3 regions of the Bacillus mojavensis genome follow, and region 3 is predicted to be linked to each of the others. Evidence: a T-box and tRNA genes for the amino acid it is inferred to sense, from the RefSeq annotation. Region 3 holds a T-box; the other regions hold tRNA genes.
The links. A T-box is a leader RNA that pairs with one kind of tRNA and senses whether it is charged. The one in region 3 lies ahead of thrS (threonine--tRNA ligase), so its partner is inferred to be a tRNA-Thr.

Region 1 (9,690 bases), 530 kb from region 3:
CCGTTAAAGCAGCCTGATTGGGATAAAGACCAATTTGCTCCGTCTGTTTATGACGCAAGCCATCCAATCGGTGAGATATATCATGACATTGCAAGTAAAGTTGTTGAAAAAATGGAAGTGCAAATATAAAAAGGCGAACCGGGATTTTTTGATCCCGGCTTCCCTTTACTCACCTTCTTTAGCGGTTTCTGCTGCTGCTTTTTTCAGTTCATCTTCGAACTGTTTTTTGTAAAGCGGACTAGAAAGTGTTTCGGTAATTACTTGTTCTAAATAACTGCGGAATTCTTGGCTTTTTGCCAGTTCGCTGTATTTTTTATTCATTCCAGGGTCCTGCATAACACTCATCAGCATTTTCTGATAATCCGGATCCTTCATCAGCTTTTTAATTACTTTTTCATGCTCTGTTTGAAGGGTTTTAGCAAAGCTTTCCGCAAATTCAGTGTCTTCAAAGATGTTTTTCCAAAAATCCGCACCTTTTTTAGAGGTGAGTGTTTTTTCTATTGTTCCTTTAATGGCATCCTGATCAATCACCAGTGCTTCATTCATCGCATCATCGTTCAATAATTCCTTAATTGCTTTCTTTCCATCATCTGTTTTTAATATATCAACAACCATTTTTTTGGTCTGATCATAATCCATATCCGCTGCTTGGTCTTTTGGAGCGCAAGCTGTTACAGATAATATCAAAAAACAGCCCATCAATAGCGTTTTGGCTTTTGACATGCTTAAGCTCCTTTCACATACTTATCTTACTTTTAATATGATTCATCCGGTTGGAATTATACATAACAAAATATCGCGATGTGCGATTTTTGAGGGGTTGAATAAAGAAATGAAAAGCCGTGGCTTAGTTCGTTTTTTCTTTTCTATTTTAGCTGTTGGAGCGGTTGTCACGAGTATTGTGGGTTTTGCTTTAAAATGGGGGGAGTATAAGGAGCTGTTTCTGAATTTTGAAGCGGGCCAGATTTTCTCTGTTTTATTTTGGTTTATCGGTGTCGGCATGATTTTTAGTGTCATCAGTCAAATGGGCTTTTTCGTGTTTTTAACAGTCCACCGGTTTGCTCTCGAAATATTAAGATCTTCATCTTTATGGAATTTACTGCAGCTGTTTTTAATCCTGTTTGTCGCTTTTGATTTAATGTACGTGCGGTTTTTATTTTTTGGAGATAGCGGAGAATCAATGGCTGGCTATGCTTGGCTGCCGCTATTTTTAATGATCTTCGGTTTGCTTACCGCGTATATAAAACAAAAGCAGTCCTCAAAGAAAACGTTTGTGTCATCTTTATTTTTAATGGTTGTGATTACTGCATTGGAATGGTTTCCTGCGCTCAGAGTAAATGATGAGGACTGGCTTTACTTAATGCTCTTTCCGTTAATGGCGTGTAATGCTTTTCAATTACTGATGCTGCCGAAGTTTGCAGCGAAATGATTTATTTTACCTCGGCGGATTTAGCATCTGTGTTTGCTATGAGATCTCCCACGTTGACATTTTTTAACCCTTTTTCTCTTATATGATGGATAATCTCAGGCAGGGCTTCTTCTGTTTGTTTAGCTGAGTCTGAGGCGTGTAAAAGAATAATGTCTCCTCCTGAAACTTGACGGTTTATATTATCGACGATTTTTTCAACACCTGGATTCGTCCAGTCATGGGAATTCACACTATAGTGAACGACTGTATAGTTGTACTGCTTTGCGATTGATAGGACATTTTTATTGAACTGACCGGTAGGAGGTCTTAATAGCCGTATGTCTTTAATTCCTAATTTTTCAAAGGCGGTCTGCGCACGATTAATGTCCTTTTTTATTTCACTATCCTCTAGATTTGCATAGTTTTTATAAGCATAACCCATACTCCCTATTTGATGGCCGTCCTTTACAATGCGAGCCACCGTGTCCGGGTGGCGTTCGGCCCAAGAAGCGGAAAGAAAAAATGTCGCGTTTTTGATGCCGTTGGCTTTCAGGGTATTAAGAATAGGCTCGGCTTTTTTATCGCCCCAGCTGATATCAAAGGTAAGAGCAATGTCTTTTGAATCTGTTTCTCCTTTATAAATGGCTTTCGGTCCGCTGTCAGTCGAAAACACAGGGAGCGGCACAGCTCTTTGAATATAAAAAAAGCTGGCTGCAGCAAATGCGGCGATAAGTATAATAATCAATTGTTTAACGCGTTTTATGTGCCACACATAGAAGTGATTCACTGATGATGCCTCCTTATCTTGTCCATCATTCTTGTGTTACATCTTATGTGCCTGGCCAAATGAATATAACTGTTAAAAGTCTCTTTAAAACCAGATTAATTTAGTTATTGACCTTTTAATAGTAACCATGTTATATTATTATTCGTCGCTGATGAACAGCTGACAACAAATAAAAGCTTCATTAACCTTTTAAAAAAGGTGTTGACTTAAAAGAAGCTGAATGTTATAGTAATAAAGCTGCTTCGTTAAGCAGCATGATGATCTTTGAAAACTAAACAAGACAAAACGTACCTGTTAATTCAAGTTTTATTATAAAATCGCACAGCAATGTGCGTAGTCAGTCAAACTACTTTATCGGAGAGTTTGATCCTGGCTCAGGACGAACGCTGGCGGCGTGCCTAATACATGCAAGTCGAGCGGACAGATGGGAGCTTGCTCCCTGATGTTAGCGGCGGACGGGTGAGTAACACGTGGGTAACCTGCCTGTAAGACTGGGATAACTCCGGGAAACCGGGGCTAATACCGGATGCTTGTTTGAACCGCATGGTTCAAACATAAAAGGTGGCTTCGGCTACCACTTACAGATGGACCCGCGGCGCATTAGCTAGTTGGTGAGGTAACGGCTTACCAAGGCAACGATGCGTAGCCGACCTGAGAGGGTGATCGGCCACACTGGGACTGAGACACGGCCCAGACTCCTACGGGAGGCAGCAGTAGGGAATCTTCCGCAATGGACGAAAGTCTGACGGAGCAACGCCGCGTGAGTGATGAAGGTTTTCGGATCGTAAAGCTCTGTTGTTAGGGAAGAACAAGTACCGTTCGAATAGGGCGGTACCTTGACGGTACCTAACCAGAAAGCCACGGCTAACTACGTGCCAGCAGCCGCGGTAATACGTAGGTGGCAAGCGTTGTCCGGAATTATTGGGCGTAAAGGGCTCGCAGGCGGTTCCTTAAGTCTGATGTGAAAGCCCCCGGCTCAACCGGGGAGGGTCATTGGAAACTGGGGAACTTGAGTGCAGAAGAGGAGAGTGGAATTCCACGTGTAGCGGTGAAATGCGTAGAGATGTGGAGGAACACCAGTGGCGAAGGCGACTCTCTGGTCTGTAACTGACGCTGAGGAGCGAAAGCGTGGGGAGCGAACAGGATTAGATACCCTGGTAGTCCACGCCGTAAACGATGAGTGCTAAGTGTTAGGGGGTTTCCGCCCCTTAGTGCTGCAGCTAACGCATTAAGCACTCCGCCTGGGGAGTACGGTCGCAAGACTGAAACTCAAAGGAATTGACGGGGGCCCGCACAAGCGGTGGAGCATGTGGTTTAATTCGAAGCAACGCGAAGAACCTTACCAGGTCTTGACATCCTCTGACAATCCTAGAGATAGGACGTCCCCTTCGGGGGCAGAGTGACAGGTGGTGCATGGTTGTCGTCAGCTCGTGTCGTGAGATGTTGGGTTAAGTCCCGCAACGAGCGCAACCCTTGATCTTAGTTGCCAGCATTCAGTTGGGCACTCTAAGGTGACTGCCGGTGACAAACCGGAGGAAGGTGGGGATGACGTCAAATCATCATGCCCCTTATGACCTGGGCTACACACGTGCTACAATGGACAGAACAAAGGGCAGCAAAACCGCGAGGTTAAGCCAATCCCACAAATCTGTTCTCAGTTCGGATCGCAGTCTGCAACTCGACTGCGTGAAGCTGGAATCGCTAGTAATCGCGGATCAGCATGCCGCGGTGAATACGTTCCCGGGCCTTGTACACACCGCCCGTCACACCACGAGAGTTTGTAACACCCGAAGTCGGTGAGGTAACCTTTATGGAGCCAGCCGCCGAAGGTGGGACAGATGATTGGGGTGAAGTCGTAACAAGGTAGCCGTATCGGAAGGTGCGGCTGGATCACCTCCTTTCTAAGGATATTTACGGAATATAAGACCTTGGGTCTTATAAACAGAACGTTCCCTGTCTTGTTTAGTTTTGAAGGATCATTCCTTCGAAACGTGTTCTTTGAAAACTAGATAACAGTAGACATCACATTCAATTAGTAACACAAGATATCACATAGTGATTCTTTTTAACGGTTAAGTTAGAAAGGGCGCACGGTGGATGCCTTGGCACTAGGAGCCGATGAAGGACGGGACGAACACCGATATGCTTCGGGGAGCTGTAAGCAAGCTTTGATCCGGAGATTTCCGAATGGGGAAACCCACCACTCGTAATGGAGTGGTATCCATATCTGAATTCATAGGATATGAGAAGGCAGACCCGGGGAACTGAAACATCTAAGTACCCGGAGGAAGAGAAAGCAAATGCGATTCCCTGAGTAGCGGCGAGCGAAACGGGAACAGCCCAAACCAAGAGGCTTGCCTCTTGGGGTTGTAGGACACTCTATACGGAGTTACAAAGGAACGAGGTAGATGAAGAGGTCTGGAAAGGCCCGCCATAGAAGGTAACAGCCCTGTAGTCAAAACTTCGTTCTCTCCAGAGTGGATCCTGAGTACGGCGGAACACGTGAAATTCCGTCGGAATCCGGGAGGACCATCTCCCAAGGCTAAATACTCCCTAGTGACCGATAGTGAACCAGTACCGTGAGGGAAAGGTGAAAAGCACCCCGGAAGGGGAGTGAAAGAGATCCTGAAACCGTGTGCCTACAAGTAGTCAGAGCCCGTTAACGGGTGATGGCGTGCCTTTTGTAGAATGAACCGGCGAGTTACGATCCCGTGCAAGGTTAAGCAGAAGATGCGGAGCCGCAGCGAAAGCGAGTCTGAATAGGGCGCATGAGTACGTGGTCGTAGACCCGAAACCAGGTGATCTACCCATGTCCAGGGTGAAGTTCAGGTAACACTGAATGGAGGCCCGAACCCACGCACGTTGAAAAGTGCGGGGATGAGGTGTGGGTAGGGGTGAAATGCCAATCGAACCTGGAGATAGCTGGTTCTCTCCGAAATAGCTTTAGGGCTAGCCTCAAGGTAAGAGTCTTGGAGGTAGAGCACTGATTGGACTAGGGGCCCCTACCGGGTTACCGAATTCAGTCAAACTCCGAATGCCAATGACTTATCCTTGGGAGTCAGACTGCGAGTGATAAGATCCGTAGTCGAAAGGGAAACAGCCCAGACCGCCAGCTAAGGTCCCAAAGTATACGTTAAGTGGAAAAGGATGTGGAGTTGCTTAGACAACCAGGATGTTGGCTTAGAAGCAGCCACCATTTAAAGAGTGCGTAATAGCTCACTGGTCGAGTGACTCTGCGCCGAAAATGTACCGGGGCTAAACGTATCACCGAAGCTGCGGACTGTTCTTCGAACAGTGGTAGGAGAGCGTTCTAAGGGCTGTGAAGCCAGACCGGAAGGACTGGTGGAGCGCTTAGAAGTGAGAATGCCGGTATGAGTAGCGAAAGAGGGGTGAGAATCCCCTCCACCGAATGCCTAAGGTTTCCTGAGGAAGGCTCGTCCGCTCAGGGTTAGTCGGGACCTAAGCCGAGGCCGAAAGGCGTAGGCGATGGACAACAGGTTGATATTCCTGTACCACCTCCTCACCATTTGAGCAATGGGGGGACGCAGGAGGATAGGGTAAGCGCGGTATTGGATATCCGCGTCCAAGCAGTTAGGCTGGGAAATAGGCAAATCCGTTTCCCATAAGGCTGAGCTGTGATGGCGAGCGAAATTTAGTAGCGAAGTTCCTGATTCCACACTGCCAAGAAAAGCCTCTAGCGAGGTGAGAGGTGCCCGTACCGCAAACCGACACAGGTAGGCGAGGAGAGAATCCTAAGGTGATCGAGAGAACTCTCGTTAAGGAACTCGGCAAAATGACCCCGTAACTTCGGGAGAAGGGGTGCTCTGTTAGGGTGCAAGCCCGAGAGAGCCGCAGTGAATAGGCCCAGGCGACTGTTTAGCAAAAACACAGGTCTCTGCGAAGCCGTAAGGCGAAGTATAGGGGCTGACGCCTGCCCGGTGCTGGAAGGTTAAGAGGAGCGCTTAGCGTAAGCGAAGGTGCGAATTGAAGCCCCAGTAAACGGCGGCCGTAACTATAACGGTCCTAAGGTAGCGAAATTCCTTGTCGGGTAAGTTCCGACCCGCACGAAAGGCGCAACGATCTGGGCACTGTCTCAACGAGAGACTCGGTGAAATTATAGTACCTGTGAAGATGCAGGTTACCCGCGACAGGACGGAAAGACCCCGTGGAGCTTTACTGCAGCCTGATATTGAATGTTGGTACAGCTTGTACAGGATAGGTAGGAGCCTTGGAAACCGGAGCGCCAGCTTCGGTGGAGGCATCGGTGGGATACTACCCTGGCTGTATTGACCTTCTAACCCGCCGCCCTTATCGGGCGGGGAGACAGTGTCAGGTGGGCAGTTTGACTGGGGCGGTCGCCTCCTAAAAGGTAACGGAGGCGCCCAAAGGTTCCCTCAGAATGGTTGGAAATCATTCGCAGAGTGTAAAGGCACAAGGGAGCTTGACTGCGAGACCTACAAGTCGAGCAGGGACGAAAGTCGGGCTTAGTGATCCGGTGGTTCCGCATGGAAGGGCCATCGCTCAACGGATAAAAGCTACCCCGGGGATAACAGGCTTATCTCCCCCAAGAGTCCACATCGACGGGGAGGTTTGGCACCTCGATGTCGGCTCATCGCATCCTGGGGCTGTAGTCGGTCCCAAGGGTTGGGCTGTTCGCCCATTAAAGCGGTACGCGAGCTGGGTTCAGAACGTCGTGAGACAGTTCGGTCCCTATCCGTCGCGGGCGCAGGAAATTTGAGAGGAGCTGTCCTTAGTACGAGAGGACCGGGATGGACGCACCGCTGGTGTACCAGTTGTTCTGCCAAGGGCATCGCTGGGTAGCTATGTGCGGACGGGATAAGTGCTGAAAGCATCTAAGCATGAAGCCCCCCTCAAGATGAGATTTCCCATTCCGCAAGGAAGTAAGATCCCTGAAAGATGATCAGGTTGATAGGTCTGAGGTGGAAGTGTGGCGACACATGGAGCTGACAGATACTAATCGATCGAGGACTTAACCTAATTTCTAATGATGTCACACCTGTTATCTAGTTTTGAGAGAACACTCTCAATTGTTTGGTGGCGATAGCGAAGAGGTCACACCCGTTCCCATACCGAACACGGAAGTTAAGCTCTTCAGCGCCGATGGTAGTCGGGGGGTTCCCCCTGTGAGAGTAGGACGCCGCCAAGCAGTTTTATCTATTTCTACCATGTTTGTTTATGAAGCTTATATCATTCCGCAGTAGCTCAGTGGTAGAGCTATCGGCTGTTAACCGATCGGTCGTAGGTTCGAATCCTACCTGCGGAGCCATTGCTTCCATAGCTCAGCAGGTAGAGCACTTCCATGGTAAGGAAGAGGTCAGCGGTTCGAGCCCGCTTGGAAGCTTTATTTAAATGCATTACTCTTACCAAGGTTTCTCAAAAAAGAGAAAGCTTTTTTTATTGCGATATGCGGAAGTAGTTCAGTGGTAGAACACCACCTTGCCAAGGTGGGGGTCGCGGGTTCGAATCCCGTCTTCCGCTCCATTATTTCATCCCAACGGGATTCGATACAAGTGAAAGTGCGCCCGTAGCTCAATTGGATAGAGCGTTTGACTACGGATCAAAAGGTTAGGGGTTCGACTCCTCTCGGGCGCGCCATATATTATTTTAATATGAGAAATCGGGAAGTAGCTCAGCTTGGTAGAGCACATGGTTTGGGACCATGGGGTCGCAGGTTCGAATCCTGTCTTCCCGACCATTTTTATGGGGCCTTAGCTCAGCTGGGAGAGCGCCTGCTTTGCACGCAGGAGGTCAGCGGTTCGATCCCGCTAGGCTCCACCAAAAAAGATTCAAAAAAAGTTGTTGACTTTGAGAAAGCGACGTTGTATACTAATAAAGTTGCTTTAACAAAGTGATAAACAAAATGATCTTTGAAAACTAAACAAGACAAAACGTACCTGTTAATTCAAGCTTTAAATAAATCGCACAGCAATGTGCGTAGTCAGTCAAACTACTTTATCGGAGAGTTTGATCCTGGCTCAGGACGAACGCTGGCGGCGTGCCTAATACATGCAAGTCGAGCGAACAGATGGGAGCTTGCTCCCTGATGTTAGCGGCGGACGGGTGAGTAACACGTGGGTAACCTGCCTGTAAGACTGGGATAACTCCGGGAAACCGGGGCTAATACCGGATGCTTGTTTGAACCGCATGATTCAAACATAAAAGGTGGCTTCGGCTACCACTTACAGATGGACCCGCGGCGCATTAGCTAGTTGGTGAGGTAACGGCTCACCAAGGCAACGATGCGTAGCCGACCTGAGAGGGTGATCGGCCACACTGGGACTGAGACACGGCCCAGACTCCTACGGGAGGCAGCAGTAGGGAATCTTCCGCAATGGACGAAAGTCTGACGGAGCAACGCCGCGTGAGTGATGAAGGTTTTCGGATCGTAAAGCTCTGTTGTTAGGGAAGAACAAGTACCGTTCGAATAGGGCGGTACCTTGACGGTACCTAACCAGAAAGCCACGGCTAACTACGTGCCAGCAGCCGCGGTAATACGTAGGTGGCAAGCGTTGTCCGGAATTATTGGGCGTAAAGGGCTCGCAGGCGGTTCCTTAAGTCTGATGTGAAAGCCCCCGGCTCAACCGGGGAGGGTCATTGGAAACTGGGGAACTTGAGTGCAGAAGAGGAGAGTGGAATTCCACGTGTAGCGGTGAAATGCGTAGAGATGTGGAGGAACACCAGTGGCGAAGGCGACTCTCTGGTCTGTAACTGACGCTGAGGAGCGAAAGCGTGGGGAGCGAACAGGATTAGATACCCTGGTAGTCCACGCCGTAAACGATGAGTGCTAAGTGTTAGGGGGTTTCCGCCCCTTAGTGCTGCAGCTAACGCATTAAGCACTCCGCCTGGGGAGTACGGTCGCAAGACTGAAACTCAAAGGAATTGACGGGGGCCCGCACAAGCGGTGGAGCATGTGGTTTAATTCGAAGCAACGCGAAGAACCTTACCAGGTCTTGACATCCTCTGACAATCCTAGAGATAGGACGTCCCCTTCGGGGGCAGAGTGACAGGTGGTGCATGGTTGTCGTCAGCTCGTGTCGTGAGATGTTGGGTTAAGTCCCGCAACGAGCGCAACCCTTGATCTTAGTTGCCAGCATTCAGTTGGGCACTCTAAGGTGACTGCCGGTGACAAACCGGAGGAAGGTGGGGATGACGTCAAATCATCATGCCCCTTATGACCTGGGCTACACACGTGCTACAATGGACAGAACAAAGGGCAGCGAAACCGCGAGGTTAAGCCAATCCCACAAATCTGTTCTCAGTTCGGATCGCAGTCTGCAACTCGACTGCGTGAAGCTGGAATCGCTAGTAATCGCGGATCAGCATGCCGCGGTGAATACGTTCCCGGGCCTTGTACACACCGCCCGTCACACCACGAGAGTTTGTAACACCCGAAGTCGGTGAGGTAACCTTTATGGAGCCAGCCGCCGAAGGTGGGACAGATGATTGGGGTGAAGTCGTAACAAGGTAGCCGTAT
Region 2 (9,690 bases), 460 kb from region 3:
TCCTCCACATCTCTACGCATTTCACCGCTACACGTGGAATTCCACTCTCCTCTTCTGCACTCAAGTTCCCCAGTTTCCAATGACCCTCCCCGGTTGAGCCGGGGGCTTTCACATCAGACTTAAGGAACCGCCTGCGAGCCCTTTACGCCCAATAATTCCGGACAACGCTTGCCACCTACGTATTACCGCGGCTGCTGGCACGTAGTTAGCCGTGGCTTTCTGGTTAGGTACCGTCAAGGTACCGCCCTATTCGAACGGTACTTGTTCTTCCCTAACAACAGAGCTTTACGATCCGAAAACCTTCATCACTCACGCGGCGTTGCTCCGTCAGACTTTCGTCCATTGCGGAAGATTCCCTACTGCTGCCTCCCGTAGGAGTCTGGGCCGTGTCTCAGTCCCAGTGTGGCCGATCACCCTCTCAGGTCGGCTACGCATCGTTGCCTTGGTGAGCCGTTACCTCACCAACTAGCTAATGCGCCGCGGGTCCATCTGTAAGTGGTAGCCGAAGCCACCTTTTATGTTTGAACCATGCGGTTCAAACAAGCATCCGGTATTAGCCCCGGTTTCCCGGAGTTATCCCAGTCTTACAGGCAGGTTACCCACGTGTTACTCACCCGTCCGCCGCTAACATCAGGGAGCAAGCTCCCATCTGTCCGCTCGACTTGCATGTATTAGGCACGCCGCCAGCGTTCGTCCTGAGCCAGGATCAAACTCTCCGATAAAGTAGTTTGACTGACTACGCACATCGCTGTGCGATTTATTTAAAACTTGAATTAACAGGTACGTTTTGTCTTGTTTAGTTTTCAAAGATCATTTTGTTTATCGCCTTGTTAAAGCAACTTTATTAGTATACAACGTCGCTTTCTCAAAGTCAACAACTTTTTTTAAATCTTTTTTTGGTGGAGCCTAGCGGGATCGAACCGCTGACCTCCTGCGTGCAAAGCAGGCGCTCTCCCAGCTGAGCTAAGGCCCCATAAAAATGGTCGGGAAGACAGGATTCGAACCTGCGACCCCATGGTCCCAAACCATGTGCTCTACCAAGCTGAGCTACTTCCCGATTCCTCATATTAAAATAATATATGGCGCGCCCGAGAGGAGTCGAACCCCTAACCTTTTGATCCGTAGTCAAACGCTCTATCCAATTGAGCTACGGGCGCAAATGATAATGCCGAGGGCCGGACTTGAACCGGCACGGTAGTCACCTACCGCAGGATTTTAAGTCCTGTGTGTCTGCCAATTCCACCACCCCGGCGTGGATGGTATAGTTGGAGCGGAAGACGGGATTCGAACCCGCGACCCCCACCTTGGCAAGGTGGTGTTCTACCACTGAACTACTTCCGCAGACAGGATGTCCAGTTTTTATAACTGTCATCCTATATAATGCGGGTGAAGGGACTTGAACCCCCACGTCATAAAGACACTAGATCCTAAGTCTAGCGCGTCTGCCAATTCCGCCACACCCGCTTAAAAATGGTGAGCCATGAAGGACTCGAACCTTCGACCCTCTGATTAAAAGTCAGATGCTCTACCAACTGAGCTAATGGCTCTTCTTACAAGAGACTTGAATATTATATCATATAAAAGTGGTGCCGGCAAGAGGACTTGAACCCCCAACCTACTGATTACAAGTCAGTTGCTCTACCAATTGAGCTACACCGGCAAATGGTGGAGGATGACGGGCTCGAACCGCCGACCCTCTGCTTGTAAGGCAGATGCTCTCCCAGCTGAGCTAATCCTCCATAATTGCACTAACGTGCAATTGCTTGGCGGCGTCCTACTCTCACAGGGGGAAACCCCCGACTACCATCGGCGCTGAAGAGCTTAACTTCCGTGTTCGGCATGGGAACGGGTGTGACCTCTTCGCTATCGCCACCAAACAATTGAGAGTGTTCTCTCAAAACTAGATAACAGGTGTGACATCATTAGAAATTAGGTTAAGTCCTCGATCGATTAGTATCTGTCAGCTCCATGTGTCGCCACACTTCCACCTCAGACCTATCAACCTGATCATCTTTCAGGGATCTTACTTCCTTGCGGAATGGGAAATCTCATCTTGAGGGGGCTTCATGCTTAGATGCTTTCAGCACTTATCCCGTCCGCACATAGCTACCCAGCGATGCCCTTGGCAGAACAACTGGTACACCAGCGGTGCGTCCATCCCGGTCCTCTCGTACTAAGGACAGCTCCTCTCAAATTTCCTGCGCCCGCGACGGATAGGGACCGAACTGTCTCACGACGTTCTGAACCCAGCTCGCGTACCGCTTTAATGGGCGAACAGCCCAACCCTTGGGACCGACTACAGCCCCAGGATGCGATGAGCCGACATCGAGGTGCCAAACCTCCCCGTCGATGTGGACTCTTGGGGAGATAAGCCTGTTATCCCCGGGGTAGCTTTTATCCGTTGAGCGATGGCCCTTCCATGCGGAACCACCGGATCACTAAGCCCGACTTTCGTCCCTGCTCGACTTGTAGGTCTCGCAGTCAAGCTCCCTTGTGCCTTTACACTCTGCGAATGATTTCCAACCATTCTGAGGGAACCTTTGGGCGCCTCCGTTACCTTTTAGGAGGCGACCGCCCCAGTCAAACTGCCCACCTGACACTGTCTCCCCGCCCGATAAGGGCGGCGGGTTAGAAGGTCAATACAGCCAGGGTAGTATCCCACCGATGCCTCCACCGAAGCTGGCGCTCCGGTTTCCAAGGCTCCTACCTATCCTGTACAAGCTGTACCAACATTCAATATCAGGCTGCAGTAAAGCTCCACGGGGTCTTTCCGTCCTGTCGCGGGTAACCTGCATCTTCACAGGTACTATAATTTCACCGAGTCTCTCGTTGAGACAGTGCCCAGATCGTTGCGCCTTTCGTGCGGGTCGGAACTTACCCGACAAGGAATTTCGCTACCTTAGGACCGTTATAGTTACGGCCGCCGTTTACTGGGGCTTCAATTCGCACCTTCGCTTACGCTAAGCGCTCCTCTTAACCTTCCAGCACCGGGCAGGCGTCAGCCCCTATACTTCGCCTTACGGCTTCGCAGAGACCTGTGTTTTTGCTAAACAGTCGCCTGGGCCTATTCACTGCGGCTCTCTCGGGCTTTCACCCTAACAGAGCACCCCTTCTCCCGAAGTTACGGGGTCATTTTGCCGAGTTCCTTAACGAGAGTTCTCTCGATCACCTTAGGATTCTCTCCTCGCCTACCTGTGTCGGTTTGCGGTACGGGCACCTCTCACCTCGCTAGAGGCTTTTCTTGGCAGTGTGGAATCAGGAACTTCGCTACTAAATTTCGCTCGCCATCACAGCTCAGCCTTATGGGAAACGGATTTGCCTATTTCCCAGCCTAACTGCTTGGACGCGGATATCCAATACCGCGCTTACCCTATCCTCCTGCGTCCCCCCATTGCTCAAATGGTGAGGAGGTGGTACAGGAATATCAACCTGTTGTCCATCGCCTACGCCTTTCGGCCTCGGCTTAGGTCCCGACTAACCCTGAGCGGACGAGCCTTCCTCAGGAAACCTTAGGCATTCGGTGGAGGGGATTCTCACCCCTCTTTCGCTACTCATACCGGCATTCTCACTTCTAAGCGCTCCACCAGTCCTTCCGGTCTGGCTTCACAGCCCTTAGAACGCTCTCCTACCACTGTTCGAAGAACAGTCCGCAGCTTCGGTGATACGTTTAGCCCCGGTACATTTTCGGCGCAGAGTCACTCGACCAGTGAGCTATTACGCACTCTTTAAATGGTGGCTGCTTCTAAGCCAACATCCTGGTTGTCTAAGCAACTCCACATCCTTTTCCACTTAACGTATACTTTGGGACCTTAGCTGGCGGTCTGGGCTGTTTCCCTTTCGACTACGGATCTTATCACTCGCAGTCTGACTCCCAAGGATAAGTCATTGGCATTCGGAGTTTGACTGAATTCGGTAACCCGGTAGGGGCCCCTAGTCCAATCAGTGCTCTACCTCCAAGACTCTTACCTTGAGGCTAGCCCTAAAGCTATTTCGGAGAGAACCAGCTATCTCCAGGTTCGATTGGCATTTCACCCCTACCCACACCTCATCCCCGCACTTTTCAACGTGCGTGGGTTCGGGCCTCCATTCAGTGTTACCTGAACTTCACCCTGGACATGGGTAGATCACCTGGTTTCGGGTCTACGACCACGTACTCATGCGCCCTATTCAGACTCGCTTTCGCTGCGGCTCCGCATCTTCTGCTTAACCTTGCACGGGATCGTAACTCGCCGGTTCATTCTACAAAAGGCACGCCATCACCCGTTAACGGGCTCTGACTACTTGTAGGCACACGGTTTCAGGATCTCTTTCACTCCCCTTCCGGGGTGCTTTTCACCTTTCCCTCACGGTACTGGTTCACTATCGGTCACTAGGGAGTATTTAGCCTTGGGAGATGGTCCTCCCGGATTCCGACGGAATTTCACGTGTTCCGCCGTACTCAGGATCCACTCTGGAGAGAACGAAGTTTTGACTACAGGGCTGTTACCTTCTATGGCGGGCCTTTCCAGACCTCTTCATCTACCTCGTTCCTTTGTAACTCCGTATAGAGTGTCCTACAACCCCAAGAGGCAAGCCTCTTGGTTTGGGCTAATCCCGTTTCGCTCGCCGCTACTCAGGGAATCGCATTTGCTTTCTCTTCCTCCGGGTACTTAGATGTTTCAGTTCCCCGGGTCTGCCTTCTCATATCCTATGAATTCAGATATGGATACCACTCCATTACGAGTGGTGGGTTTCCCCATTCGGAAATCTCCGGATCAAAGCTTGCTTACAGCTCCCCGAAGCATATCGGTGTTCGTCCCGTCCTTCATCGGCTCCTAGTGCCAAGGCATCCACCGTGCGCCCTTTCTAACTTAACCGTTAAAAAGAATCACTATGTGATATCTTGTATTACTAATTGAATGTGATGTCTACTGTTATCTAGTTTTCAAAGAACACGTTTCGAAGGAATGATCCTTCAAAACTAAACAAGACAGGGAACGTTCTGTTTATAAGACCCAAGGTCTTATATTCCGTAAATATCCTTAGAAAGGAGGTGATCCAGCCGCACCTTCCGATACGGCTACCTTGTTACGACTTCACCCCAATCATCTGTCCCACCTTCGGCGGCTGGCTCCATAAAGGTTACCTCACCGACTTCGGGTGTTACAAACTCTCGTGGTGTGACGGGCGGTGTGTACAAGGCCCGGGAACGTATTCACCGCGGCATGCTGATCCGCGATTACTAGCGATTCCAGCTTCACGCAGTCGAGTTGCAGACTGCGATCCGAACTGAGAACAGATTTGTGGGATTGGCTTAACCTCGCGGTTTTGCTGCCCTTTGTTCTGTCCATTGTAGCACGTGTGTAGCCCAGGTCATAAGGGGCATGATGATTTGACGTCATCCCCACCTTCCTCCGGTTTGTCACCGGCAGTCACCTTAGAGTGCCCAACTGAATGCTGGCAACTAAGATCAAGGGTTGCGCTCGTTGCGGGACTTAACCCAACATCTCACGACACGAGCTGACGACAACCATGCACCACCTGTCACTCTGCCCCCGAAGGGGACGTCCTATCTCTAGGATTGTCAGAGGATGTCAAGACCTGGTAAGGTTCTTCGCGTTGCTTCGAATTAAACCACATGCTCCACCGCTTGTGCGGGCCCCCGTCAATTCCTTTGAGTTTCAGTCTTGCGACCGTACTCCCCAGGCGGAGTGCTTAATGCGTTAGCTGCAGCACTAAGGGGCGGAAACCCCCTAACACTTAGCACTCATCGTTTACGGCGTGGACTACCAGGGTATCTAATCCTGTTCGCTCCCCACGCTTTCGCTCCTCAGCGTCAGTTACAGACCAGAGAGTCGCCTTCGCCACTGGTGTTCCTCCACATCTCTACGCATTTCACCGCTACACGTGGAATTCCACTCTCCTCTTCTGCACTCAAGTTCCCCAGTTTCCAATGACCCTCCCCGGTTGAGCCGGGGGCTTTCACATCAGACTTAAGGAACCGCCTGCGAGCCCTTTACGCCCAATAATTCCGGACAACGCTTGCCACCTACGTATTACCGCGGCTGCTGGCACGTAGTTAGCCGTGGCTTTCTGGTTAGGTACCGTCAAGGTACCGCCCTATTCGAACGGTACTTGTTCTTCCCTAACAACAGAGCTTTACGATCCGAAAACCTTCATCACTCACGCGGCGTTGCTCCGTCAGACTTTCGTCCATTGCGGAAGATTCCCTACTGCTGCCTCCCGTAGGAGTCTGGGCCGTGTCTCAGTCCCAGTGTGGCCGATCACCCTCTCAGGTCGGCTACGCATCGTTGCCTTGGTGAGCCGTTACCTCACCAACTAGCTAATGCGCCGCGGGTCCATCTGTAAGTGGTAGCCGAAGCCACCTTTTATGTTTGAACCATGCGGTTCAAACAAGCATCCGGTATTAGCCCCGGTTTCCCGGAGTTATCCCAGTCTTACAGGCAGGTTACCCACGTGTTACTCACCCGTCCGCCGCTAACATCAGGGAGCAAGCTCCCATCTGTCCGCTCGACTTGCATGTATTAGGCACGCCGCCAGCGTTCGTCCTGAGCCAGGATCAAACTCTCCGATAAAGTAGTTTGACTGACTACGCACATCGCTGTGCGATTTATTTAAAACTTGAATTAACAGGTACGTTTTGTCTTGTTTAGTTTTCAAAGATCATTTTGTCACTTCGTTTAAGCGACTTTATTATTATAACTCTTTGTCTTATTGAAGTCAATAACTTTTTTTGAAGTTATTTTTTTGTCATCGCCTTGTTTAGCGGCAACGAATAATAATATACCACCTTGTAAATAATAGTGCAATAGTTTTTTGAAGAAAAAACAAAGGAATTATAAAAGAGCGTCATCCTTCTATTAGCAAGGTTGACGCTCTTTAACATTAGCGCTGTCTCATTTGCGGGAATAACAGTACATCTCGGATCGAAGGAGCATTCGTAAGCAGCATGACGAGGCGATCGATCCCGATGCCTAAGCCTCCTGTTGGCGGCATGCCATACTCCAGTGCTTCAACGAAGTCTTCATCCATTAAATGAGCTTCATCATTACCCTCTTCTCGTTCTTTTAATTGGGCTTCAAAACGCTCTCTTTGATCAATAGGGTCATTTAGCTCTGTGAATGCATTTGCATGCTCACGGCCTACGATAAACAGCTCAAAACGGTCTGTGAAGCGCGGGTCCTCTGGATTTTTCTTAGCAAGAGGAGAAATTTCTACTGGATGCCCATATATAAACGTCGGCTGGATAAGCGTTTCCTCGATTTTTTGTTCGAAGAATTCATTTATAATATGGCCCACTGTCATAGAATCTTTAATCTCTACACCATGCTCTTTTGCATATTCACGGGCCTGCTCAACAGTTACCTCTTCCCAGAAGTCAACGCCTGTCGCTTCTTTGACTGCGTCAACCATATGGATTCTTTTCCACTCAGGTTTCAGTTCGATTTGCTCTTCTCCATATTGGATTGTCGTCGTGCCAAGCACTTCTTGTGCGATATGTGCGACAAGGTTTTCAGTTAAGCTCATGATATCTTTATAGTCAGCATACGCTTCATATAATTCAATCATTGTGAATTCTGGGTTATGGCGTGTAGAGACGCCTTCATTACGGAAAACACGGCCGATTTCATATACTTTTTCTAAACCGCCGACAATCAAGCGTTTCAGATGCAGTTCAATCGCAATACGCATGTAGAGCGGAATATCTAAAGCATTATGATGGGTAATGAACGGACGCGCGGAGGCTCCCCCTGGAATGCTGTGCATAGTTGGTGTTTCTACTTCTAAGTATCCGTGATCATCAAGGTATCTTCTCATCGCTTGAATGATCTTGCTTCGTGTGATGAACGTATGTTTGCTGTCCGGATTTACGATAAGATCCAGGTAGCGTTGACGGTAGCGCTGCTCAACGTCTTTTAAACCATGATATTTATCCGGCAGCGGACGAAGCGCTTTTGTCAGCAAATCAAATGATGTTGCTTTTACAGACAGTTCGCCTACATTTGTTTTGAACACTTTTCCGGTTACGCCGATAAGGTCACCAAGGTCGGAAGATTTAAAGATTTCATATTGGTCGTCACCGACACTGTCTTTTCTTACGTAGATTTGAATTTGACCTTCTAAATCCTGAAGGTGCGCGAAGCCGGCTTTTCCTTTACCGCGCTTTGTCATCATACGGCCTGCGATTGTGACTTCAATCGCTTTTTCTTCTAACTCTTCTTTCGTTAGATTTTGATATGCCGCAATAATTTGCTCAGATTGATGAGTTCTTTCAAAACGTGCGCCGAATGGATCTATACCGTTTTCTCTCATCTGATTCATTTTGTCGCGTCTGACTTGCAGCTGGTCGTTTAATTCTTCATGATTATGCTCTTCTTGACTCATCGTTATCACTCCATTACAGATATTGTCTCATGAAAAAAGCAGAAAAACTGCCAGCATAAAACTGGCAGTGAGCAGCAAATAGAGGTGAGTATTATCCTACTTTTGCGTCTTGAAGCCCTTTTGCCTCAACTTCAGCAGTAAATGCATCTAAAAGCTGTACAAGCTCTTCTCTTGTCTCGCAATGATTGATTCCATTCCGAACCTCCGCATTGCCTCTTACGCCTTTCAGATACCACGCAGCATGTTTTCTCATTTCTCTTACCGCTACATTTTCACCTTTTAAGTTAATCAAGCGGTCAAGATGCAGTTTGCATACCGCCATTTTTTCACGTACTTGCGGCTCTTCTTTTAATTCACCTGTTTCAAGGTATTGAACTGTACGGTAAATCATCCACGGATTGCCCAGTGCGGCGCGACCGATCATGACACCGTCCACTCCTGTTTCATCAAGCATACGCTTAGCATCCTGCGGCGTCTTGACATCACCGTTTCCAATGACCGGAATCGATACAGACTGTTTTACTTCTTTGATAATATCCCAGTTTGCAGTTCCTTCGTACATCTGCACTCTTGTACGGCCATGAAGCGCAACTGCTTTTCCGCCCGCACGCTCAACAGCCTGTGCGTTTTTCACGGCGAAAATGTGGTCTTCATCCCAGCCCATTCTCATTTTCACTGTAACTGGTTTATCAACGGCATCTACTACTGCAGCAACCATTTCGTAAATCTTATCAGGATCCAGAAGCCATTTCGCTCCCGCATCGCATTTTGTAATCTTGGGTACCGGGCATCCCATGTTAATATCAATGATATCAGCAGTTGTGTTCTGGTCTACAAACTTCGCCGCTTCCACAAGGGTTTCCTTTTTTCCTCCGAAGATTTGAAGGCTGAGCGGTTTTTCACGTTCATCGATATAAAGCATACCCATTGTTTTGGCATTGTTGTAAAGGATCGCTTTGTCGCTGACCATTTCAGCGCATACCAATCCGGCTCCGAATTCCTTTACAGTCAATCTGAATGCTGAGTTGCAGACACCAGCCATAGGGGCCAGCACAACCGGATTTTTCAATTGAATATCACCGATTTTAAACATTTTTCCCCTCCTTTCATTTGTTATTATTTTCTGGCGGCGCTAATTCGTCCGCGCTTATATTTAAAACATCTGCTGCGCTGTGAATAATTGCAGCTGACGGCAATCGGTTTCCGCGTTCAATTTCGCCGAGAATAGAAACTGATATACCTAATGCTTTTGCAAATCCTTCTTGAGTATAACCTTTCAGCTTTCTGAATGCACGAATTCGTCTA
Region 3 (9,690 bases):
CCGGTGTGAACCATGGGTTGTCCGTCTGAGCGACGAAAATGCCGTCTTCTTTCAGCGCCTTCGCGATTCCGGCATAGAACCCTTTTGTAAACAGGTTAACAGCAGGTCCGACTGGTTCAGTTGAATCTACCATAATGACGTCATATTGATTTTCAGATTTCGCAATGTGCATAAATCCGTCATCCACTTGCACGTCAACACGCGGATCGTCAAGTTTTCCTGCAATAGAAGGAAGAAACTTTTTAGAGTATTCGATGACCTTGCCGTCAATATCAACAAGTGTCGCTTTTTTCACGCTCGGATGCTTCAGAATCTCTCTGATGACGCCGCCGTCACCGCCGCCGACAACCAGCACATGCTCAGGATTCGGGTGCGTAAACAATGGCACATGCGCCACCATTTCGTGATAAACGAATTCGTCTTTTTCTGACGTCATGACCATACCGTCCAAAAACAGCATGTTGCCGAACTCTTCTGTTTCCACCATTTCTAAATGCTGAAACTCAGTTTGTTCTGTATGTAATGTTTGATTAACCTTCAATGTAATGCCAAAGTTTTTCGTCTGCTTCTCTGTGTACCAAAGTTCGCTCAATTGTCATCTCCCTTTCAAGGCTGTATTTCATTTATTGTAAGCGTCTTTTCAGCTTTTATTCCCGGTTGAAATCGCATTTTCACCTAAGGAAAAAGTATAGAGGATGGCGGGGAAAAAGTAAAGATGCGTCCTGTATGCGATGTTTAAAAACAATCTTTTTTTCTCATAATAGTAGAAACATAAAAAAAAGGGGGAACCATTGTGGATGCAATGACAAATAAACGGCTGAGACTGACGCTCAAAACCGTTCGCGCCTTTATCTTTCTTGGGGCTTTCGCGTGCTTAGCGGCAGCTGCTGTGTTTATGACTGTCATTTTGATAGCTAAATACCAGGGCGCTCCCTCGGTTCAAGTGCCGCAATCCACGATTTTATTTGCAAGTGACGGCTCTAAACTCGGGGAGACGAACTATGGCGAAAAACGCTATTGGGTCCCCTTAAAGGACATGAATCCGACGATTGTAAAAGCGACGGTGGCAATTGAAGACCAGAACTTCTATGATCACCATGGCTTTGATTATAAACGCATGGCCGGTGCGGCGCTGGCCGACTTAAAAGCGCTGGCCAAGGTTCAGGGCGCCAGCACCATCACTCAGCAATACGCGAGAAACCTGTATCTTGAACACGACAAAACGTGGAAACGCAAATGGAATGAAGCGTTCTATACAATCCGTCTGGAACAAAACTATTCTAAGGACGAGATATTAGAAGGCTATTTAAATACGATTTACTACGGACACGGCGCCTATGGCATTGAAGCCGCATCCCGCCTCTATTTCGGCAAGCATGCCAAAAACCTGACAGATGCGGAGGCGGCGCTTTTGGCCGGTATTCCGAAAGGACCTTCCGGCTATTCGCCTTATGTCAATGAAACAAAGGCTAAGGATCGCCAAAAAACAATTGTGCGGATGATGGAAAAGCAGCGGATGATCAGCCGCAAAAAAGCGGACGAGCTGATCAAAGAGCCTCTTTCCTATCAGCCGTTGAATAAACACGCCATCAGCAGAAAAGCGCCTTATTTCTATGATAATGCGATGAGAGATTTGGAAAAAAAACTCGGCATGACGCGGGAGCAAATTGAAACGAGCGGGTTAAATGTGTATACAACCGTAAATAAACGGCTTCAGCGCATTGCCGAGGAAACCATTACCGAAACGGTTAACGCCGGGTCTGACATTCAAGTCGGATTTTCAGCCATTGATCCACGCACAGGACATGTTCTCGCTCAAGTCGGCGGCAGAGATTATCAAAAAAGCCCATTTGACAGGACGACACAGGCGAAACGCCAGCCCGCTTCGACAATCAAACCGTTACTGTATTATAAAGCGATCCAGAGCGGGTTTACGCCAGTGACACTGATGAAAAGCGAAGAAACCGAGTTTCAAATAGACGCAAAGGGAGAAACCTATTCTCCAAGCAACTATAACGGTTATTACGCAAATAAACCGATTACGCTTCTTCAGGCGCTGGCGCTGTCTGACAACATTTACGCTGTGAAGACCCATCTCTTTCTCGGGATGAACAAGCTCGTTCAGGCGGCAAAGGAATTTGGCATCACCGCGCAGCTCCAAGCGCTGCCATCCTTGGCCCTCGGCACGGAACCGGTGCGCCCGATTGAGATGGTCAATGCTTACGCTATGCTTGCAAATGGCGGGAAGCAAATTGAACCAACCTTTATCACGAGGGTAACTGATGCGGCCGGCCATGTACTGTACGAAAGCCCGAATCAGCATAAACAAGTGCTTGATGAAAAAGCTGCCTTTGTGACCGCTAACATGATGACAGGCATGTTTGATACCGATTTAAACGGCTATACATCCGTGACAGGACGGACAATCACGGACCGCCTGACTAGAACCTATGCGGGAAAATCAGGCACAACAAGCGCGGACAGCTGGATGATCGGCTTCAATCCGAAGCTGGCTGCGGGTGTGTGGACGGGCTATGACAAAAACAGCACCATCGACTCAGTCGAAGAAAAAAACTATGCCAAAACCATTTGGGCGGAGTTTATGGAGGATGCGCTCAAAGGAGAACCCGAAACAGCCTTTAAACCGCCAAAAGGCGTGACCGGCGTCTACATCGATCCGGCAACAGGCTACTCCTCCGGCCCCGGCTGCGCAGCCAAGCATTACACGTATTTTGTGAAAGGCACAGAGCCAGCGAATGTGTGCTACGGTTCAGAGCCTGTCAAACAAACAAAAGACCAGCATCCAGTCAAGGAAAAGCCCGCCTCCCCGAAAAAGTGGTGGGACAAATGGCTGGGACGGAATCAATAAAAAATAACCCGGCTGCTTAAATGCCGGGTTATTTAATATGGTTCTTCGATTATCCATGGGAGCAGCGTCACGCAGTCAAGCTGGAGAACCGGTTTCGGGAATCCTTCGGGGATAAAGTGGTCATCTCTCGGCACTTCAAATGATATATACCAGTTACGGTCCGGATCCCATTCTTTTTTCCCTTCTATAATACGTCCGACAACAAAATAGCTGGCCACATAAAGATGACGGTCACCCTCCTGTCCAAATTCATTAATATCGGTACAAACAGACGGCTGAAGACCAAAATCCTCAAACATTTGCGCCTTCTCACGCGGCAGTGTTTTCATTACTTCCCGGTCATTTTCACAAAGAAGACATTCGCACATATCCTCAATATCTTTTGCATACTGCCTTCTCGTTTCCTCCACGTCCGCTTCAATGTCCCAATCACCAATCCTCATGGTTTGAAACATGATATCTCTCTCCTATCTGCCAAAAAAAAATGAAAAACCCCGAGTCTTGGTTCGGCTCGGGATTTTCCATGTCCTATTTCTGTATCACCAGTTTACTCAATGTTCACAGAAAATAATTCAAATTTTCTAAAAGTTCACAGAAAGTTCACAAATTAATTTTCTTCTGGAAGCAGTCCTTTTTTCAATTCATCAGAAGAGCGTTCCCACAGGCCTTGGTCATGGTTTTTCAGAAATTCGCCAAGCACTCGCTTCGAGCTGTCATCCATTTGATCAATGATAATGTTCCGTTTCATCGATTTATCCATCAGATTCACATGCTCCGGCAGCGATTTGTAGCCTCTTCTGATGCTTCTGTCGACCGTCATTTCACAGGCTGTTACCCCTGCGTAATAAGGGCCCTCTTCTCTTCTGTCAATCGTCACCCATACCAGCCAGTATGGTTTGCCGTTTGGAACTTCTTCTTTATTAGGCAGAAATTTAATTCCTTTTTCAACGACGCTGCGGGCGTGCATCGCGCCGATGTCAACGAACGCTTCTTTTTCCTCTACATCGACGAATACAGGGGAAATGTTATCAAGGCTGAGTGCCCCTACGCCAAATCCGCCGTGTCCGTCTGTCGGATCACTTTTGATAATATTAAACCCGATTGATTTTTTCTTTTTTTCTTCCATGAGTTCTACCTCCTACAAAAGCGGTTGAAATATCGCTGAAAACAGCTGTAAAATCCGATCTCTTCCGGCATTTAGCAGCGGCCAAAGCACGTAGGATCCGAGCGGTGTCACAAACAGTACCAAAAAGACGATAAAGCCGTAGCTTTCCGCTTGCGTCATCTTGGCACGCGCCCCCGGCGGGACGAGATCTTCAATAATACGATAGCCATCGAGCGGCGGCAGCGGCAGCAGATTAAATAAAAACAGAACGAGGTTCAGCTGTATCCAGATTGAAAAGAACTGATCCAGTCCTGTACTGAATGCCGCAAGCAATTCCATTCCGTAAGCATGCATCAACACTAACAAAGAGAAACCGATAAACGCAAGAATCAGGTTACTGATCGGCCCGGCAATGGATACGAGTACGCCGGCCAAACGAGGTTTCTTAAAGAAACGGCGATTGACGGGAACAGGGCGAGCCCATCCAAAGCCGGCCACCAGGATCAAAATGGTTCCGAACGGATCAAGGTGTTTGATAGGATTCAGCGTCAGTCTTCCTTCTCTTTTCGCCGTATTGTCACCAAATTTATATGCGACATAGGCGTGAGCGAGCTCATGCATTGTAAACGAAACAATTAAAGTAATGACCAAATATGGCATTAGAGACAACGGATAATATAAAAAACGGTCCAAGTGAAATGATCCCTCTTTCTGAAAATGCAAGAATTTACTTTATTCAGTATACTATAAGAAGCCTCTTTTCCTAAAGAGAGGAAAACGATATAAAGGAGGATTCACACCTATGCCATACGTAACCGTCAAAATGCTTGAAGGCCGTACAGACGAGCAGAAACGCAATCTAGTTGAGAAAGTAACAGAAGCCGTGAAAGAAACGACCGGTGCCTCTGAAGAAAAAATTGTTGTCTTTATAGAAGAAATGAGAAAAGACCATTACGCGGTCGCAGGCAAACGCCTCAGCGATATGGAATAATCTTTTATAAAGCCGGCGCTTCGCAAGCCGGCTTTTTCATCTCTATTTCGTCATTTTTTCAATAATGGCTAAAAACGATGCCTTCTCTTCGGCAGTTAAACGTTCAAACATGCCGTCAATCAGCTGCTGGCGGTTTTGGATCATTTGAAGAGCCGCTGCCTGCCCCGATTCAGAAAGCGTAATCCATACGGTGCGGCGGTCATTGTTATTTCTGGATCTCTCAATAAACCCTTCCTGCTCTAAGTGGTTCAGAGCGGTTGTGGTGGCAGAGGGAGACAGTGTGACCTCCTTCAGAATATCCTTTATGGTGCAGCTCCCATGTCTGTATATGATCCGCAGAATAAATCCTCTTACATTATTCACGTGTTTTGGAACGGTGGCTTCATCTAATTGCTTCGTGCTTTTCAAATATTTTGTAAGTGCGTGATCCAGCAAATTTGCTTCCAGTTTGTCATGGTCCATGTAGATTTCCCCATTTCGAGATGCATTCATAACATACGAACGATATGATTTACTTATTATTTTACTGATACCAGACAGGGAAAGTCAAAAAAGCAAACAGCGAATTCGCAACTTTTCTCCTACATGCTTCGATTTTTCACCTGTTTGACAATATTCTCTTTAAATACCTGAAAAGGAACTTGTTCACTCTTCTGATGTCCGAACTGACGGACGTTTACCGCCTTTTCATTCACTTCCTGATCCCCAAGCACCAGCATGTACGGGATTTTCTGCATCTGTGATTCTCTGATTTTGTAGCCAAGCTTTTCATTGCGTTCATCAATATTGGCCCTTATCCCGAGCCGCTTTAGCTCACTCTGCACTTTTTTGCAGTAGTCCATATGAACGTGAGAAACCGGTATAATTTGGACCTGCGTCGGCGCAAGCCAGACTGGGAAAGCTCCGCCAAAATGCTCGATCAAAATGCCGAAGAAACGGTCAATTGAGCCGAATACCGCCCTGTGAATGACGACGGGACGAACCTTTTCATTGTGCTCATTTATATATGTTAAATCGAATTTTTCAGGCATTTGAAAATCAAGCTGGATTGTGGCGCATTGGTGGCTCCGTTTCAGAGCGTCTTTAATATGAAAATCGATTTTCGCTCCGTAAAACGCTCCATCCCCTGCGTTTACTTCATAAGGAAGACCCAGGTCCTCCAGGACGTGTTTCAAGGCGTTTTCAGACATTTCCCACACGCTGTCTTCACCTGATGAATCCTCAGGGCGAGTGGAAAGTTCAACCGTATACTCGAAACCGAATGTGCGGTATACCTCGTCAATCAGCCGAATGGCTTCTTTGATTTCACTCTCGATTTGATCTTCCCGAACAAAGATATGTGCGTCATCCTGGCAGAACGTCCGGACGCGGAGCATTCCGTTTAGAGCACCGCTGTATTCATGGCGGTGCACCTGGCCGAACTCCGCCATACGAATCGGCAGATCCCGATAAGAGTACAGGCTGTTTTTAAAGATGAGCATATGGCCAGGGCAATTCATTGGCTTCATTGCAAATGCAGTATCATCTACTTCTGAAAAATACATATTGTCGCGATAGTGGTCCCAGTGCCCCGACTGCTCCCATAACCGCTGATTCATCATAAACGGCGTACGCACCTCGGCGTAGCCGGCATTTGTTTGCAGCTCACGCGAAAAGCGTTCCAGCTCATTGCGGACAATCTGCCCTTTTGGCAAATAAAACGGCATTCCCGGCGCTTCTTCCGAGAACATAAACAGCTCTAATTGTTTTCCCAGCTTGCGGTGATCCCGTTTCGCTGCTTCTTCCAGCATATGCAGATGCGCCTCAAGATCTTTTTTCTTTTGAAACGCAACACCGTACACCCGCTGAAGGACTTCATTTTGGCTGTCTCCTCGCCAATAAGCACCTGACACCCGTGTTAATTTGAACGCCTTGATCATTCCTGTTGAAGGAAGATGCGGCCCGCGGCACAGGTCAACAAATTCTCCCTGCTGATACAGCGTAATGTTCTCGCCGCGCGGAATGTCTTTCAAAATTTCCAGCTTAAACGGCTCGCCTTTTTCTGCAAAAAGCGCTTCAGCCTCCTCGTAAGAAACCTCTACTCGCTTGATATTCATATTTTCGTTTATAATATGCTTCATCTCTTTTTCGATGGCCTCTACATCTCCGGAAGTCAGACTCCGATCAAGCTTCATATCATAATAAAATCCGTCTTCAATGACAGGCCCTATTCCCAAGGACACTTCGCCGTACAGCCGTTTCACTGCCTGAGCCAGCACATGCGCTGATGTATGGCGAAGCACCTGTAAGCCTTCTGGAGAATCCAGTGTGATAATTGAAAGCTCAGCATCTTCCTCCAGCTTAAAGCTGACATCAACGAGCCGGTCATTAACCTGTCCCGCTGCTGCTTTCTTTTCCAGACTGGAGCTGATGGACGCAGCCGCCTCTTTGACTGTAGTGCCTTTCGGATATTCCTTTACCTGTCCGTCCGGAAGCTGAATACTCACATGTTTACTCATTTCAAACACTCCTTATTAATTATTGTATATAAAAAAACACACCCGTCCCTCTGTAAGGGACGAGTGTGTAATTAACCCGTGGTTCCACCCAAGTTCCCAACGAACATTTATGTTCATCGGCTCGGTGCTATAACGCAGCATCAACGGCATTGGATACTGATTGTTCCCCAATGCTGCTCCAAGGCGGTAAATGATATCCCTAAGCTGGGAAGCTCGCACCTTTCCTTCCCTCTCTGAAAACCGTAAATATCATTCATGTCCTTTTCATCGCATTTCTATATTTATATAAAAAAACACACCCGTCCCTCTGTAAGGGACGAGTGTGTGATTAAACCCGTGGTTCCACCCAAGTTCCCAACGAACGTTCATGTTCATCGGCTCGGTGCTGTAACGCAGCATAAACGGCATTGGATACTGACTGTTCCCCAACGCTGCTCCAAGGCGGTAAATGATATTCCTAAGCTGGGAAGCTCGCACCTTTTCTTCCCTCTCTGAAAACCGTAAATATCATTCATGTCCTTTTCATCGCATTTATTGACTCATATAAAAAAACACATCCATCCCTCGCAAGGGACGAATGTGTTAATATTCGTGGTTCCACCCAAATTCCCAACAAACATACATGTTCGTCGGCTCGGTGCTGTAACGCAGCATGACGGTATCAGATACTTGATTTCCCCGATACGGCTCAAAGGCGGTAAGCTGCTTTCTCTGCGTTAGGAAGATTTCAGCTGGTCCTTCCCTCTCTAGAAACCGTAAAAAGCATCTCATGTCCTTATCAGTGCCTGTTTCAATAATTTCATATATCTTACTATAAATTCCTTGAAAAGACAATGGATGATTTTAAGATGATGCAGAAGCTGACGTTTCTTTATGAAAAGTCAGAAACCGCCACACAAGGAATGCGGCAAGACTGTATGCGGCGCCCATCATCAAAAACGTAAATCCAGCTCCGGCGTACCAAGTGGCGGACAGATGAATGACCATTCCGGAAACCGCCACGCCAACCAATGCCCCGATTTGCCGGTTGGCATTTAAAGCTGCTCCTGCGATATTTGCATGCTCCTGTCCCGCAGTCTTCATAATCACAGCCGTCATGGCAGGAACCGTAATGCCAACACCAAGATTCATGGCAGATGTCAGAACCGCAAGCTGCCAGTAAGGCAAATCCGGAGAAACCATGACAAATAACAGCAAAGCCATGATGCAGCTGACAGCCATTGAAACAAACATAAGAAGCCCCGCTTCAAAACGGTTCGCCAGCCGGGCAAACAGCAGATTTCCGACCACAAAGACAGCCATCATCGGCAATAGTTCGACTCCCGCTAAAAAGGAACTTGCGCCTCTCGCTTCCTGCAAAAATAGACTGAGCATAAACATGCCGCCGAAAAGAGCAAAATTCAGCAAAAACCCAACGAACTGCGTTGCCGAGAATCGTCCGTTTTTATATAATGACGCAGGCAGAATAGATGTTGCCGAAAAAATCTCTCTCAGAATAAAAAGCACAAACGCCAAAACGGCCGCTGCGAAAGCACCGAGAATGGAAGGCGAACTCCAGCCTATTGAAGCGCCCTGTATCAGCGCAAATGAAAGAAATCCGAGAGCCGCCATTCCAAGCAGATGCCCTGTGATATTCACCCGGCTGCCTTTTCCCGGGAAACTGCTGAGCGTTCGATAGGCACAAATAAGCGCCGCAACCCCTAACGGCACATTGATCAGAAAAATACTCTGCCACCCTGCCGCATTCACCAGAACACCGCCGATAAAAGGCCCCAGTCCGGAGGCGGCGGAGACGAGAGCGGCCCACAAGCCAAACATTTTGGCCCGCACCCGTTCATCAGGGTAAGAGGCAGCCAAAAGGCTGAGTGAACTCGGCATAAACAAAGCCGCGCCAAGTCCCTGCAATAGACGGCCTGCGATCAGCATTTGGCCATTTGCTGCTACAGCGCATAGACAAGAGGCAAGAACAAAAACGGCCAAACCCAGTATATAAATCGTCTTTGAGCCGTAACGATCAGCCATCGCGCCGCCGGCAAGCAGAAGCGAAGCAAATGTAAGCATGTACCCGTCTACAACCCACGTCACACCTGAAAGTGAAAGGGAAAGAGCGTTTTTCATATCAGCAATAGCAACATTCACCACAGTCACATCAAGCGTAGCCATGAGAAAACCGAGAGCGAGCACGATTAACACTGAGATGCCTGTTGATCCTGATTGATGTAAAGGC

Region 1: it has a tRNA-Thr gene. The T-box ahead of thrS (threonine--tRNA ligase) is inferred to sense a tRNA for this amino acid. The anticodon was not compared.
Region 2: it has a tRNA-Thr gene. The T-box ahead of thrS (threonine--tRNA ligase) is inferred to sense a tRNA for this amino acid. The anticodon was not compared.

What each region holds. Positions count from the first base shown of each region.
Region 1 covers NZ_CP051464.1:158,234-167,923, forward strand. The annotation lists gene salA (iron-sulfur carrier protein/transcriptional regulator SalA) at 1-129, shown strand, start outside; gene gerD (spore germination lipoprotein GerD) at 166-723, opposite strand; gene kbaA (KinB-signaling pathway activation protein) at 833-1,429, shown strand; gene pdaB (polysaccharide deacetylase family sporulation protein PdaB) at 1,431-2,195, opposite strand; rRNA gene HC660_RS00940 (16S ribosomal RNA) at 2,547-4,096, shown strand; rRNA gene HC660_RS00945 (23S ribosomal RNA) at 4,266-7,193, shown strand; rRNA gene rrf (5S ribosomal RNA) at 7,247-7,362, shown strand; tRNA gene HC660_RS00955 (tRNA-Asn) at 7,408-7,482, shown strand; tRNA gene HC660_RS00960 (tRNA-Thr) at 7,485-7,557, shown strand; tRNA gene HC660_RS00965 (tRNA-Gly) at 7,623-7,697, shown strand; tRNA gene HC660_RS00970 (tRNA-Arg) at 7,735-7,811, shown strand; tRNA gene HC660_RS00975 (tRNA-Pro) at 7,835-7,911, shown strand; tRNA gene HC660_RS00980 (tRNA-Ala) at 7,919-7,994, shown strand; rRNA gene HC660_RS00985 (16S ribosomal RNA) at 8,169-9,690, shown strand, end outside.
Region 2 covers NZ_CP051464.1:87,111-96,800, reverse strand. The annotation lists rRNA gene HC660_RS00545 (16S ribosomal RNA) at 1-722, opposite strand, end outside; tRNA gene HC660_RS00540 (tRNA-Ala) at 898-973, opposite strand; tRNA gene HC660_RS00535 (tRNA-Pro) at 981-1,057, opposite strand; tRNA gene HC660_RS00530 (tRNA-Arg) at 1,081-1,157, opposite strand; tRNA gene HC660_RS00525 (tRNA-Leu) at 1,167-1,252, opposite strand; tRNA gene HC660_RS00520 (tRNA-Gly) at 1,267-1,341, opposite strand; tRNA gene HC660_RS00515 (tRNA-Leu) at 1,382-1,464, opposite strand; tRNA gene HC660_RS00510 (tRNA-Lys) at 1,472-1,547, opposite strand; tRNA gene HC660_RS00505 (tRNA-Thr) at 1,585-1,660, opposite strand; tRNA gene HC660_RS00500 (tRNA-Val) at 1,664-1,739, opposite strand; rRNA gene rrf (5S ribosomal RNA) at 1,762-1,877, opposite strand; rRNA gene HC660_RS00490 (23S ribosomal RNA) at 1,931-4,856, opposite strand; rRNA gene HC660_RS00485 (16S ribosomal RNA) at 5,026-6,575, opposite strand; gene lysS (lysine--tRNA ligase) at 6,886-8,385, opposite strand; gene dusB (tRNA dihydrouridine synthase DusB) at 8,477-9,478, opposite strand; gene HC660_RS00470 (helix-turn-helix domain-containing protein) at 9,492-9,690, opposite strand, start outside; gene folK (2-amino-4-hydroxy-6-hydroxymethyldihydropteridine diphosphokinase) at 9,662-9,690, opposite strand, start outside.
Region 3 covers NZ_CP051464.1:3,663,198-3,672,887, forward strand. The annotation lists gene speE (spermidine synthase) at 1-592, opposite strand, end outside; gene HC660_RS19040 (transglycosylase domain-containing protein) at 794-2,869, shown strand; gene HC660_RS19045 (hypothetical protein) at 2,902-3,324, opposite strand; gene HC660_RS19050 (YwhD family protein) at 3,477-3,995, opposite strand; gene HC660_RS19055 (site-2 protease family protein) at 4,008-4,667, opposite strand; gene HC660_RS19060 (2-hydroxymuconate tautomerase) at 4,777-4,965, shown strand; gene HC660_RS19065 (MarR family transcriptional regulator) at 5,008-5,427, opposite strand; gene thrS (threonine--tRNA ligase) at 5,547-7,463, opposite strand; T-box leader at 7,516-7,740, opposite strand; T-box leader at 7,773-7,998, opposite strand; T-box leader at 8,030-8,254, opposite strand; gene HC660_RS19080 (MFS transporter) at 8,307-9,690, opposite strand, start outside.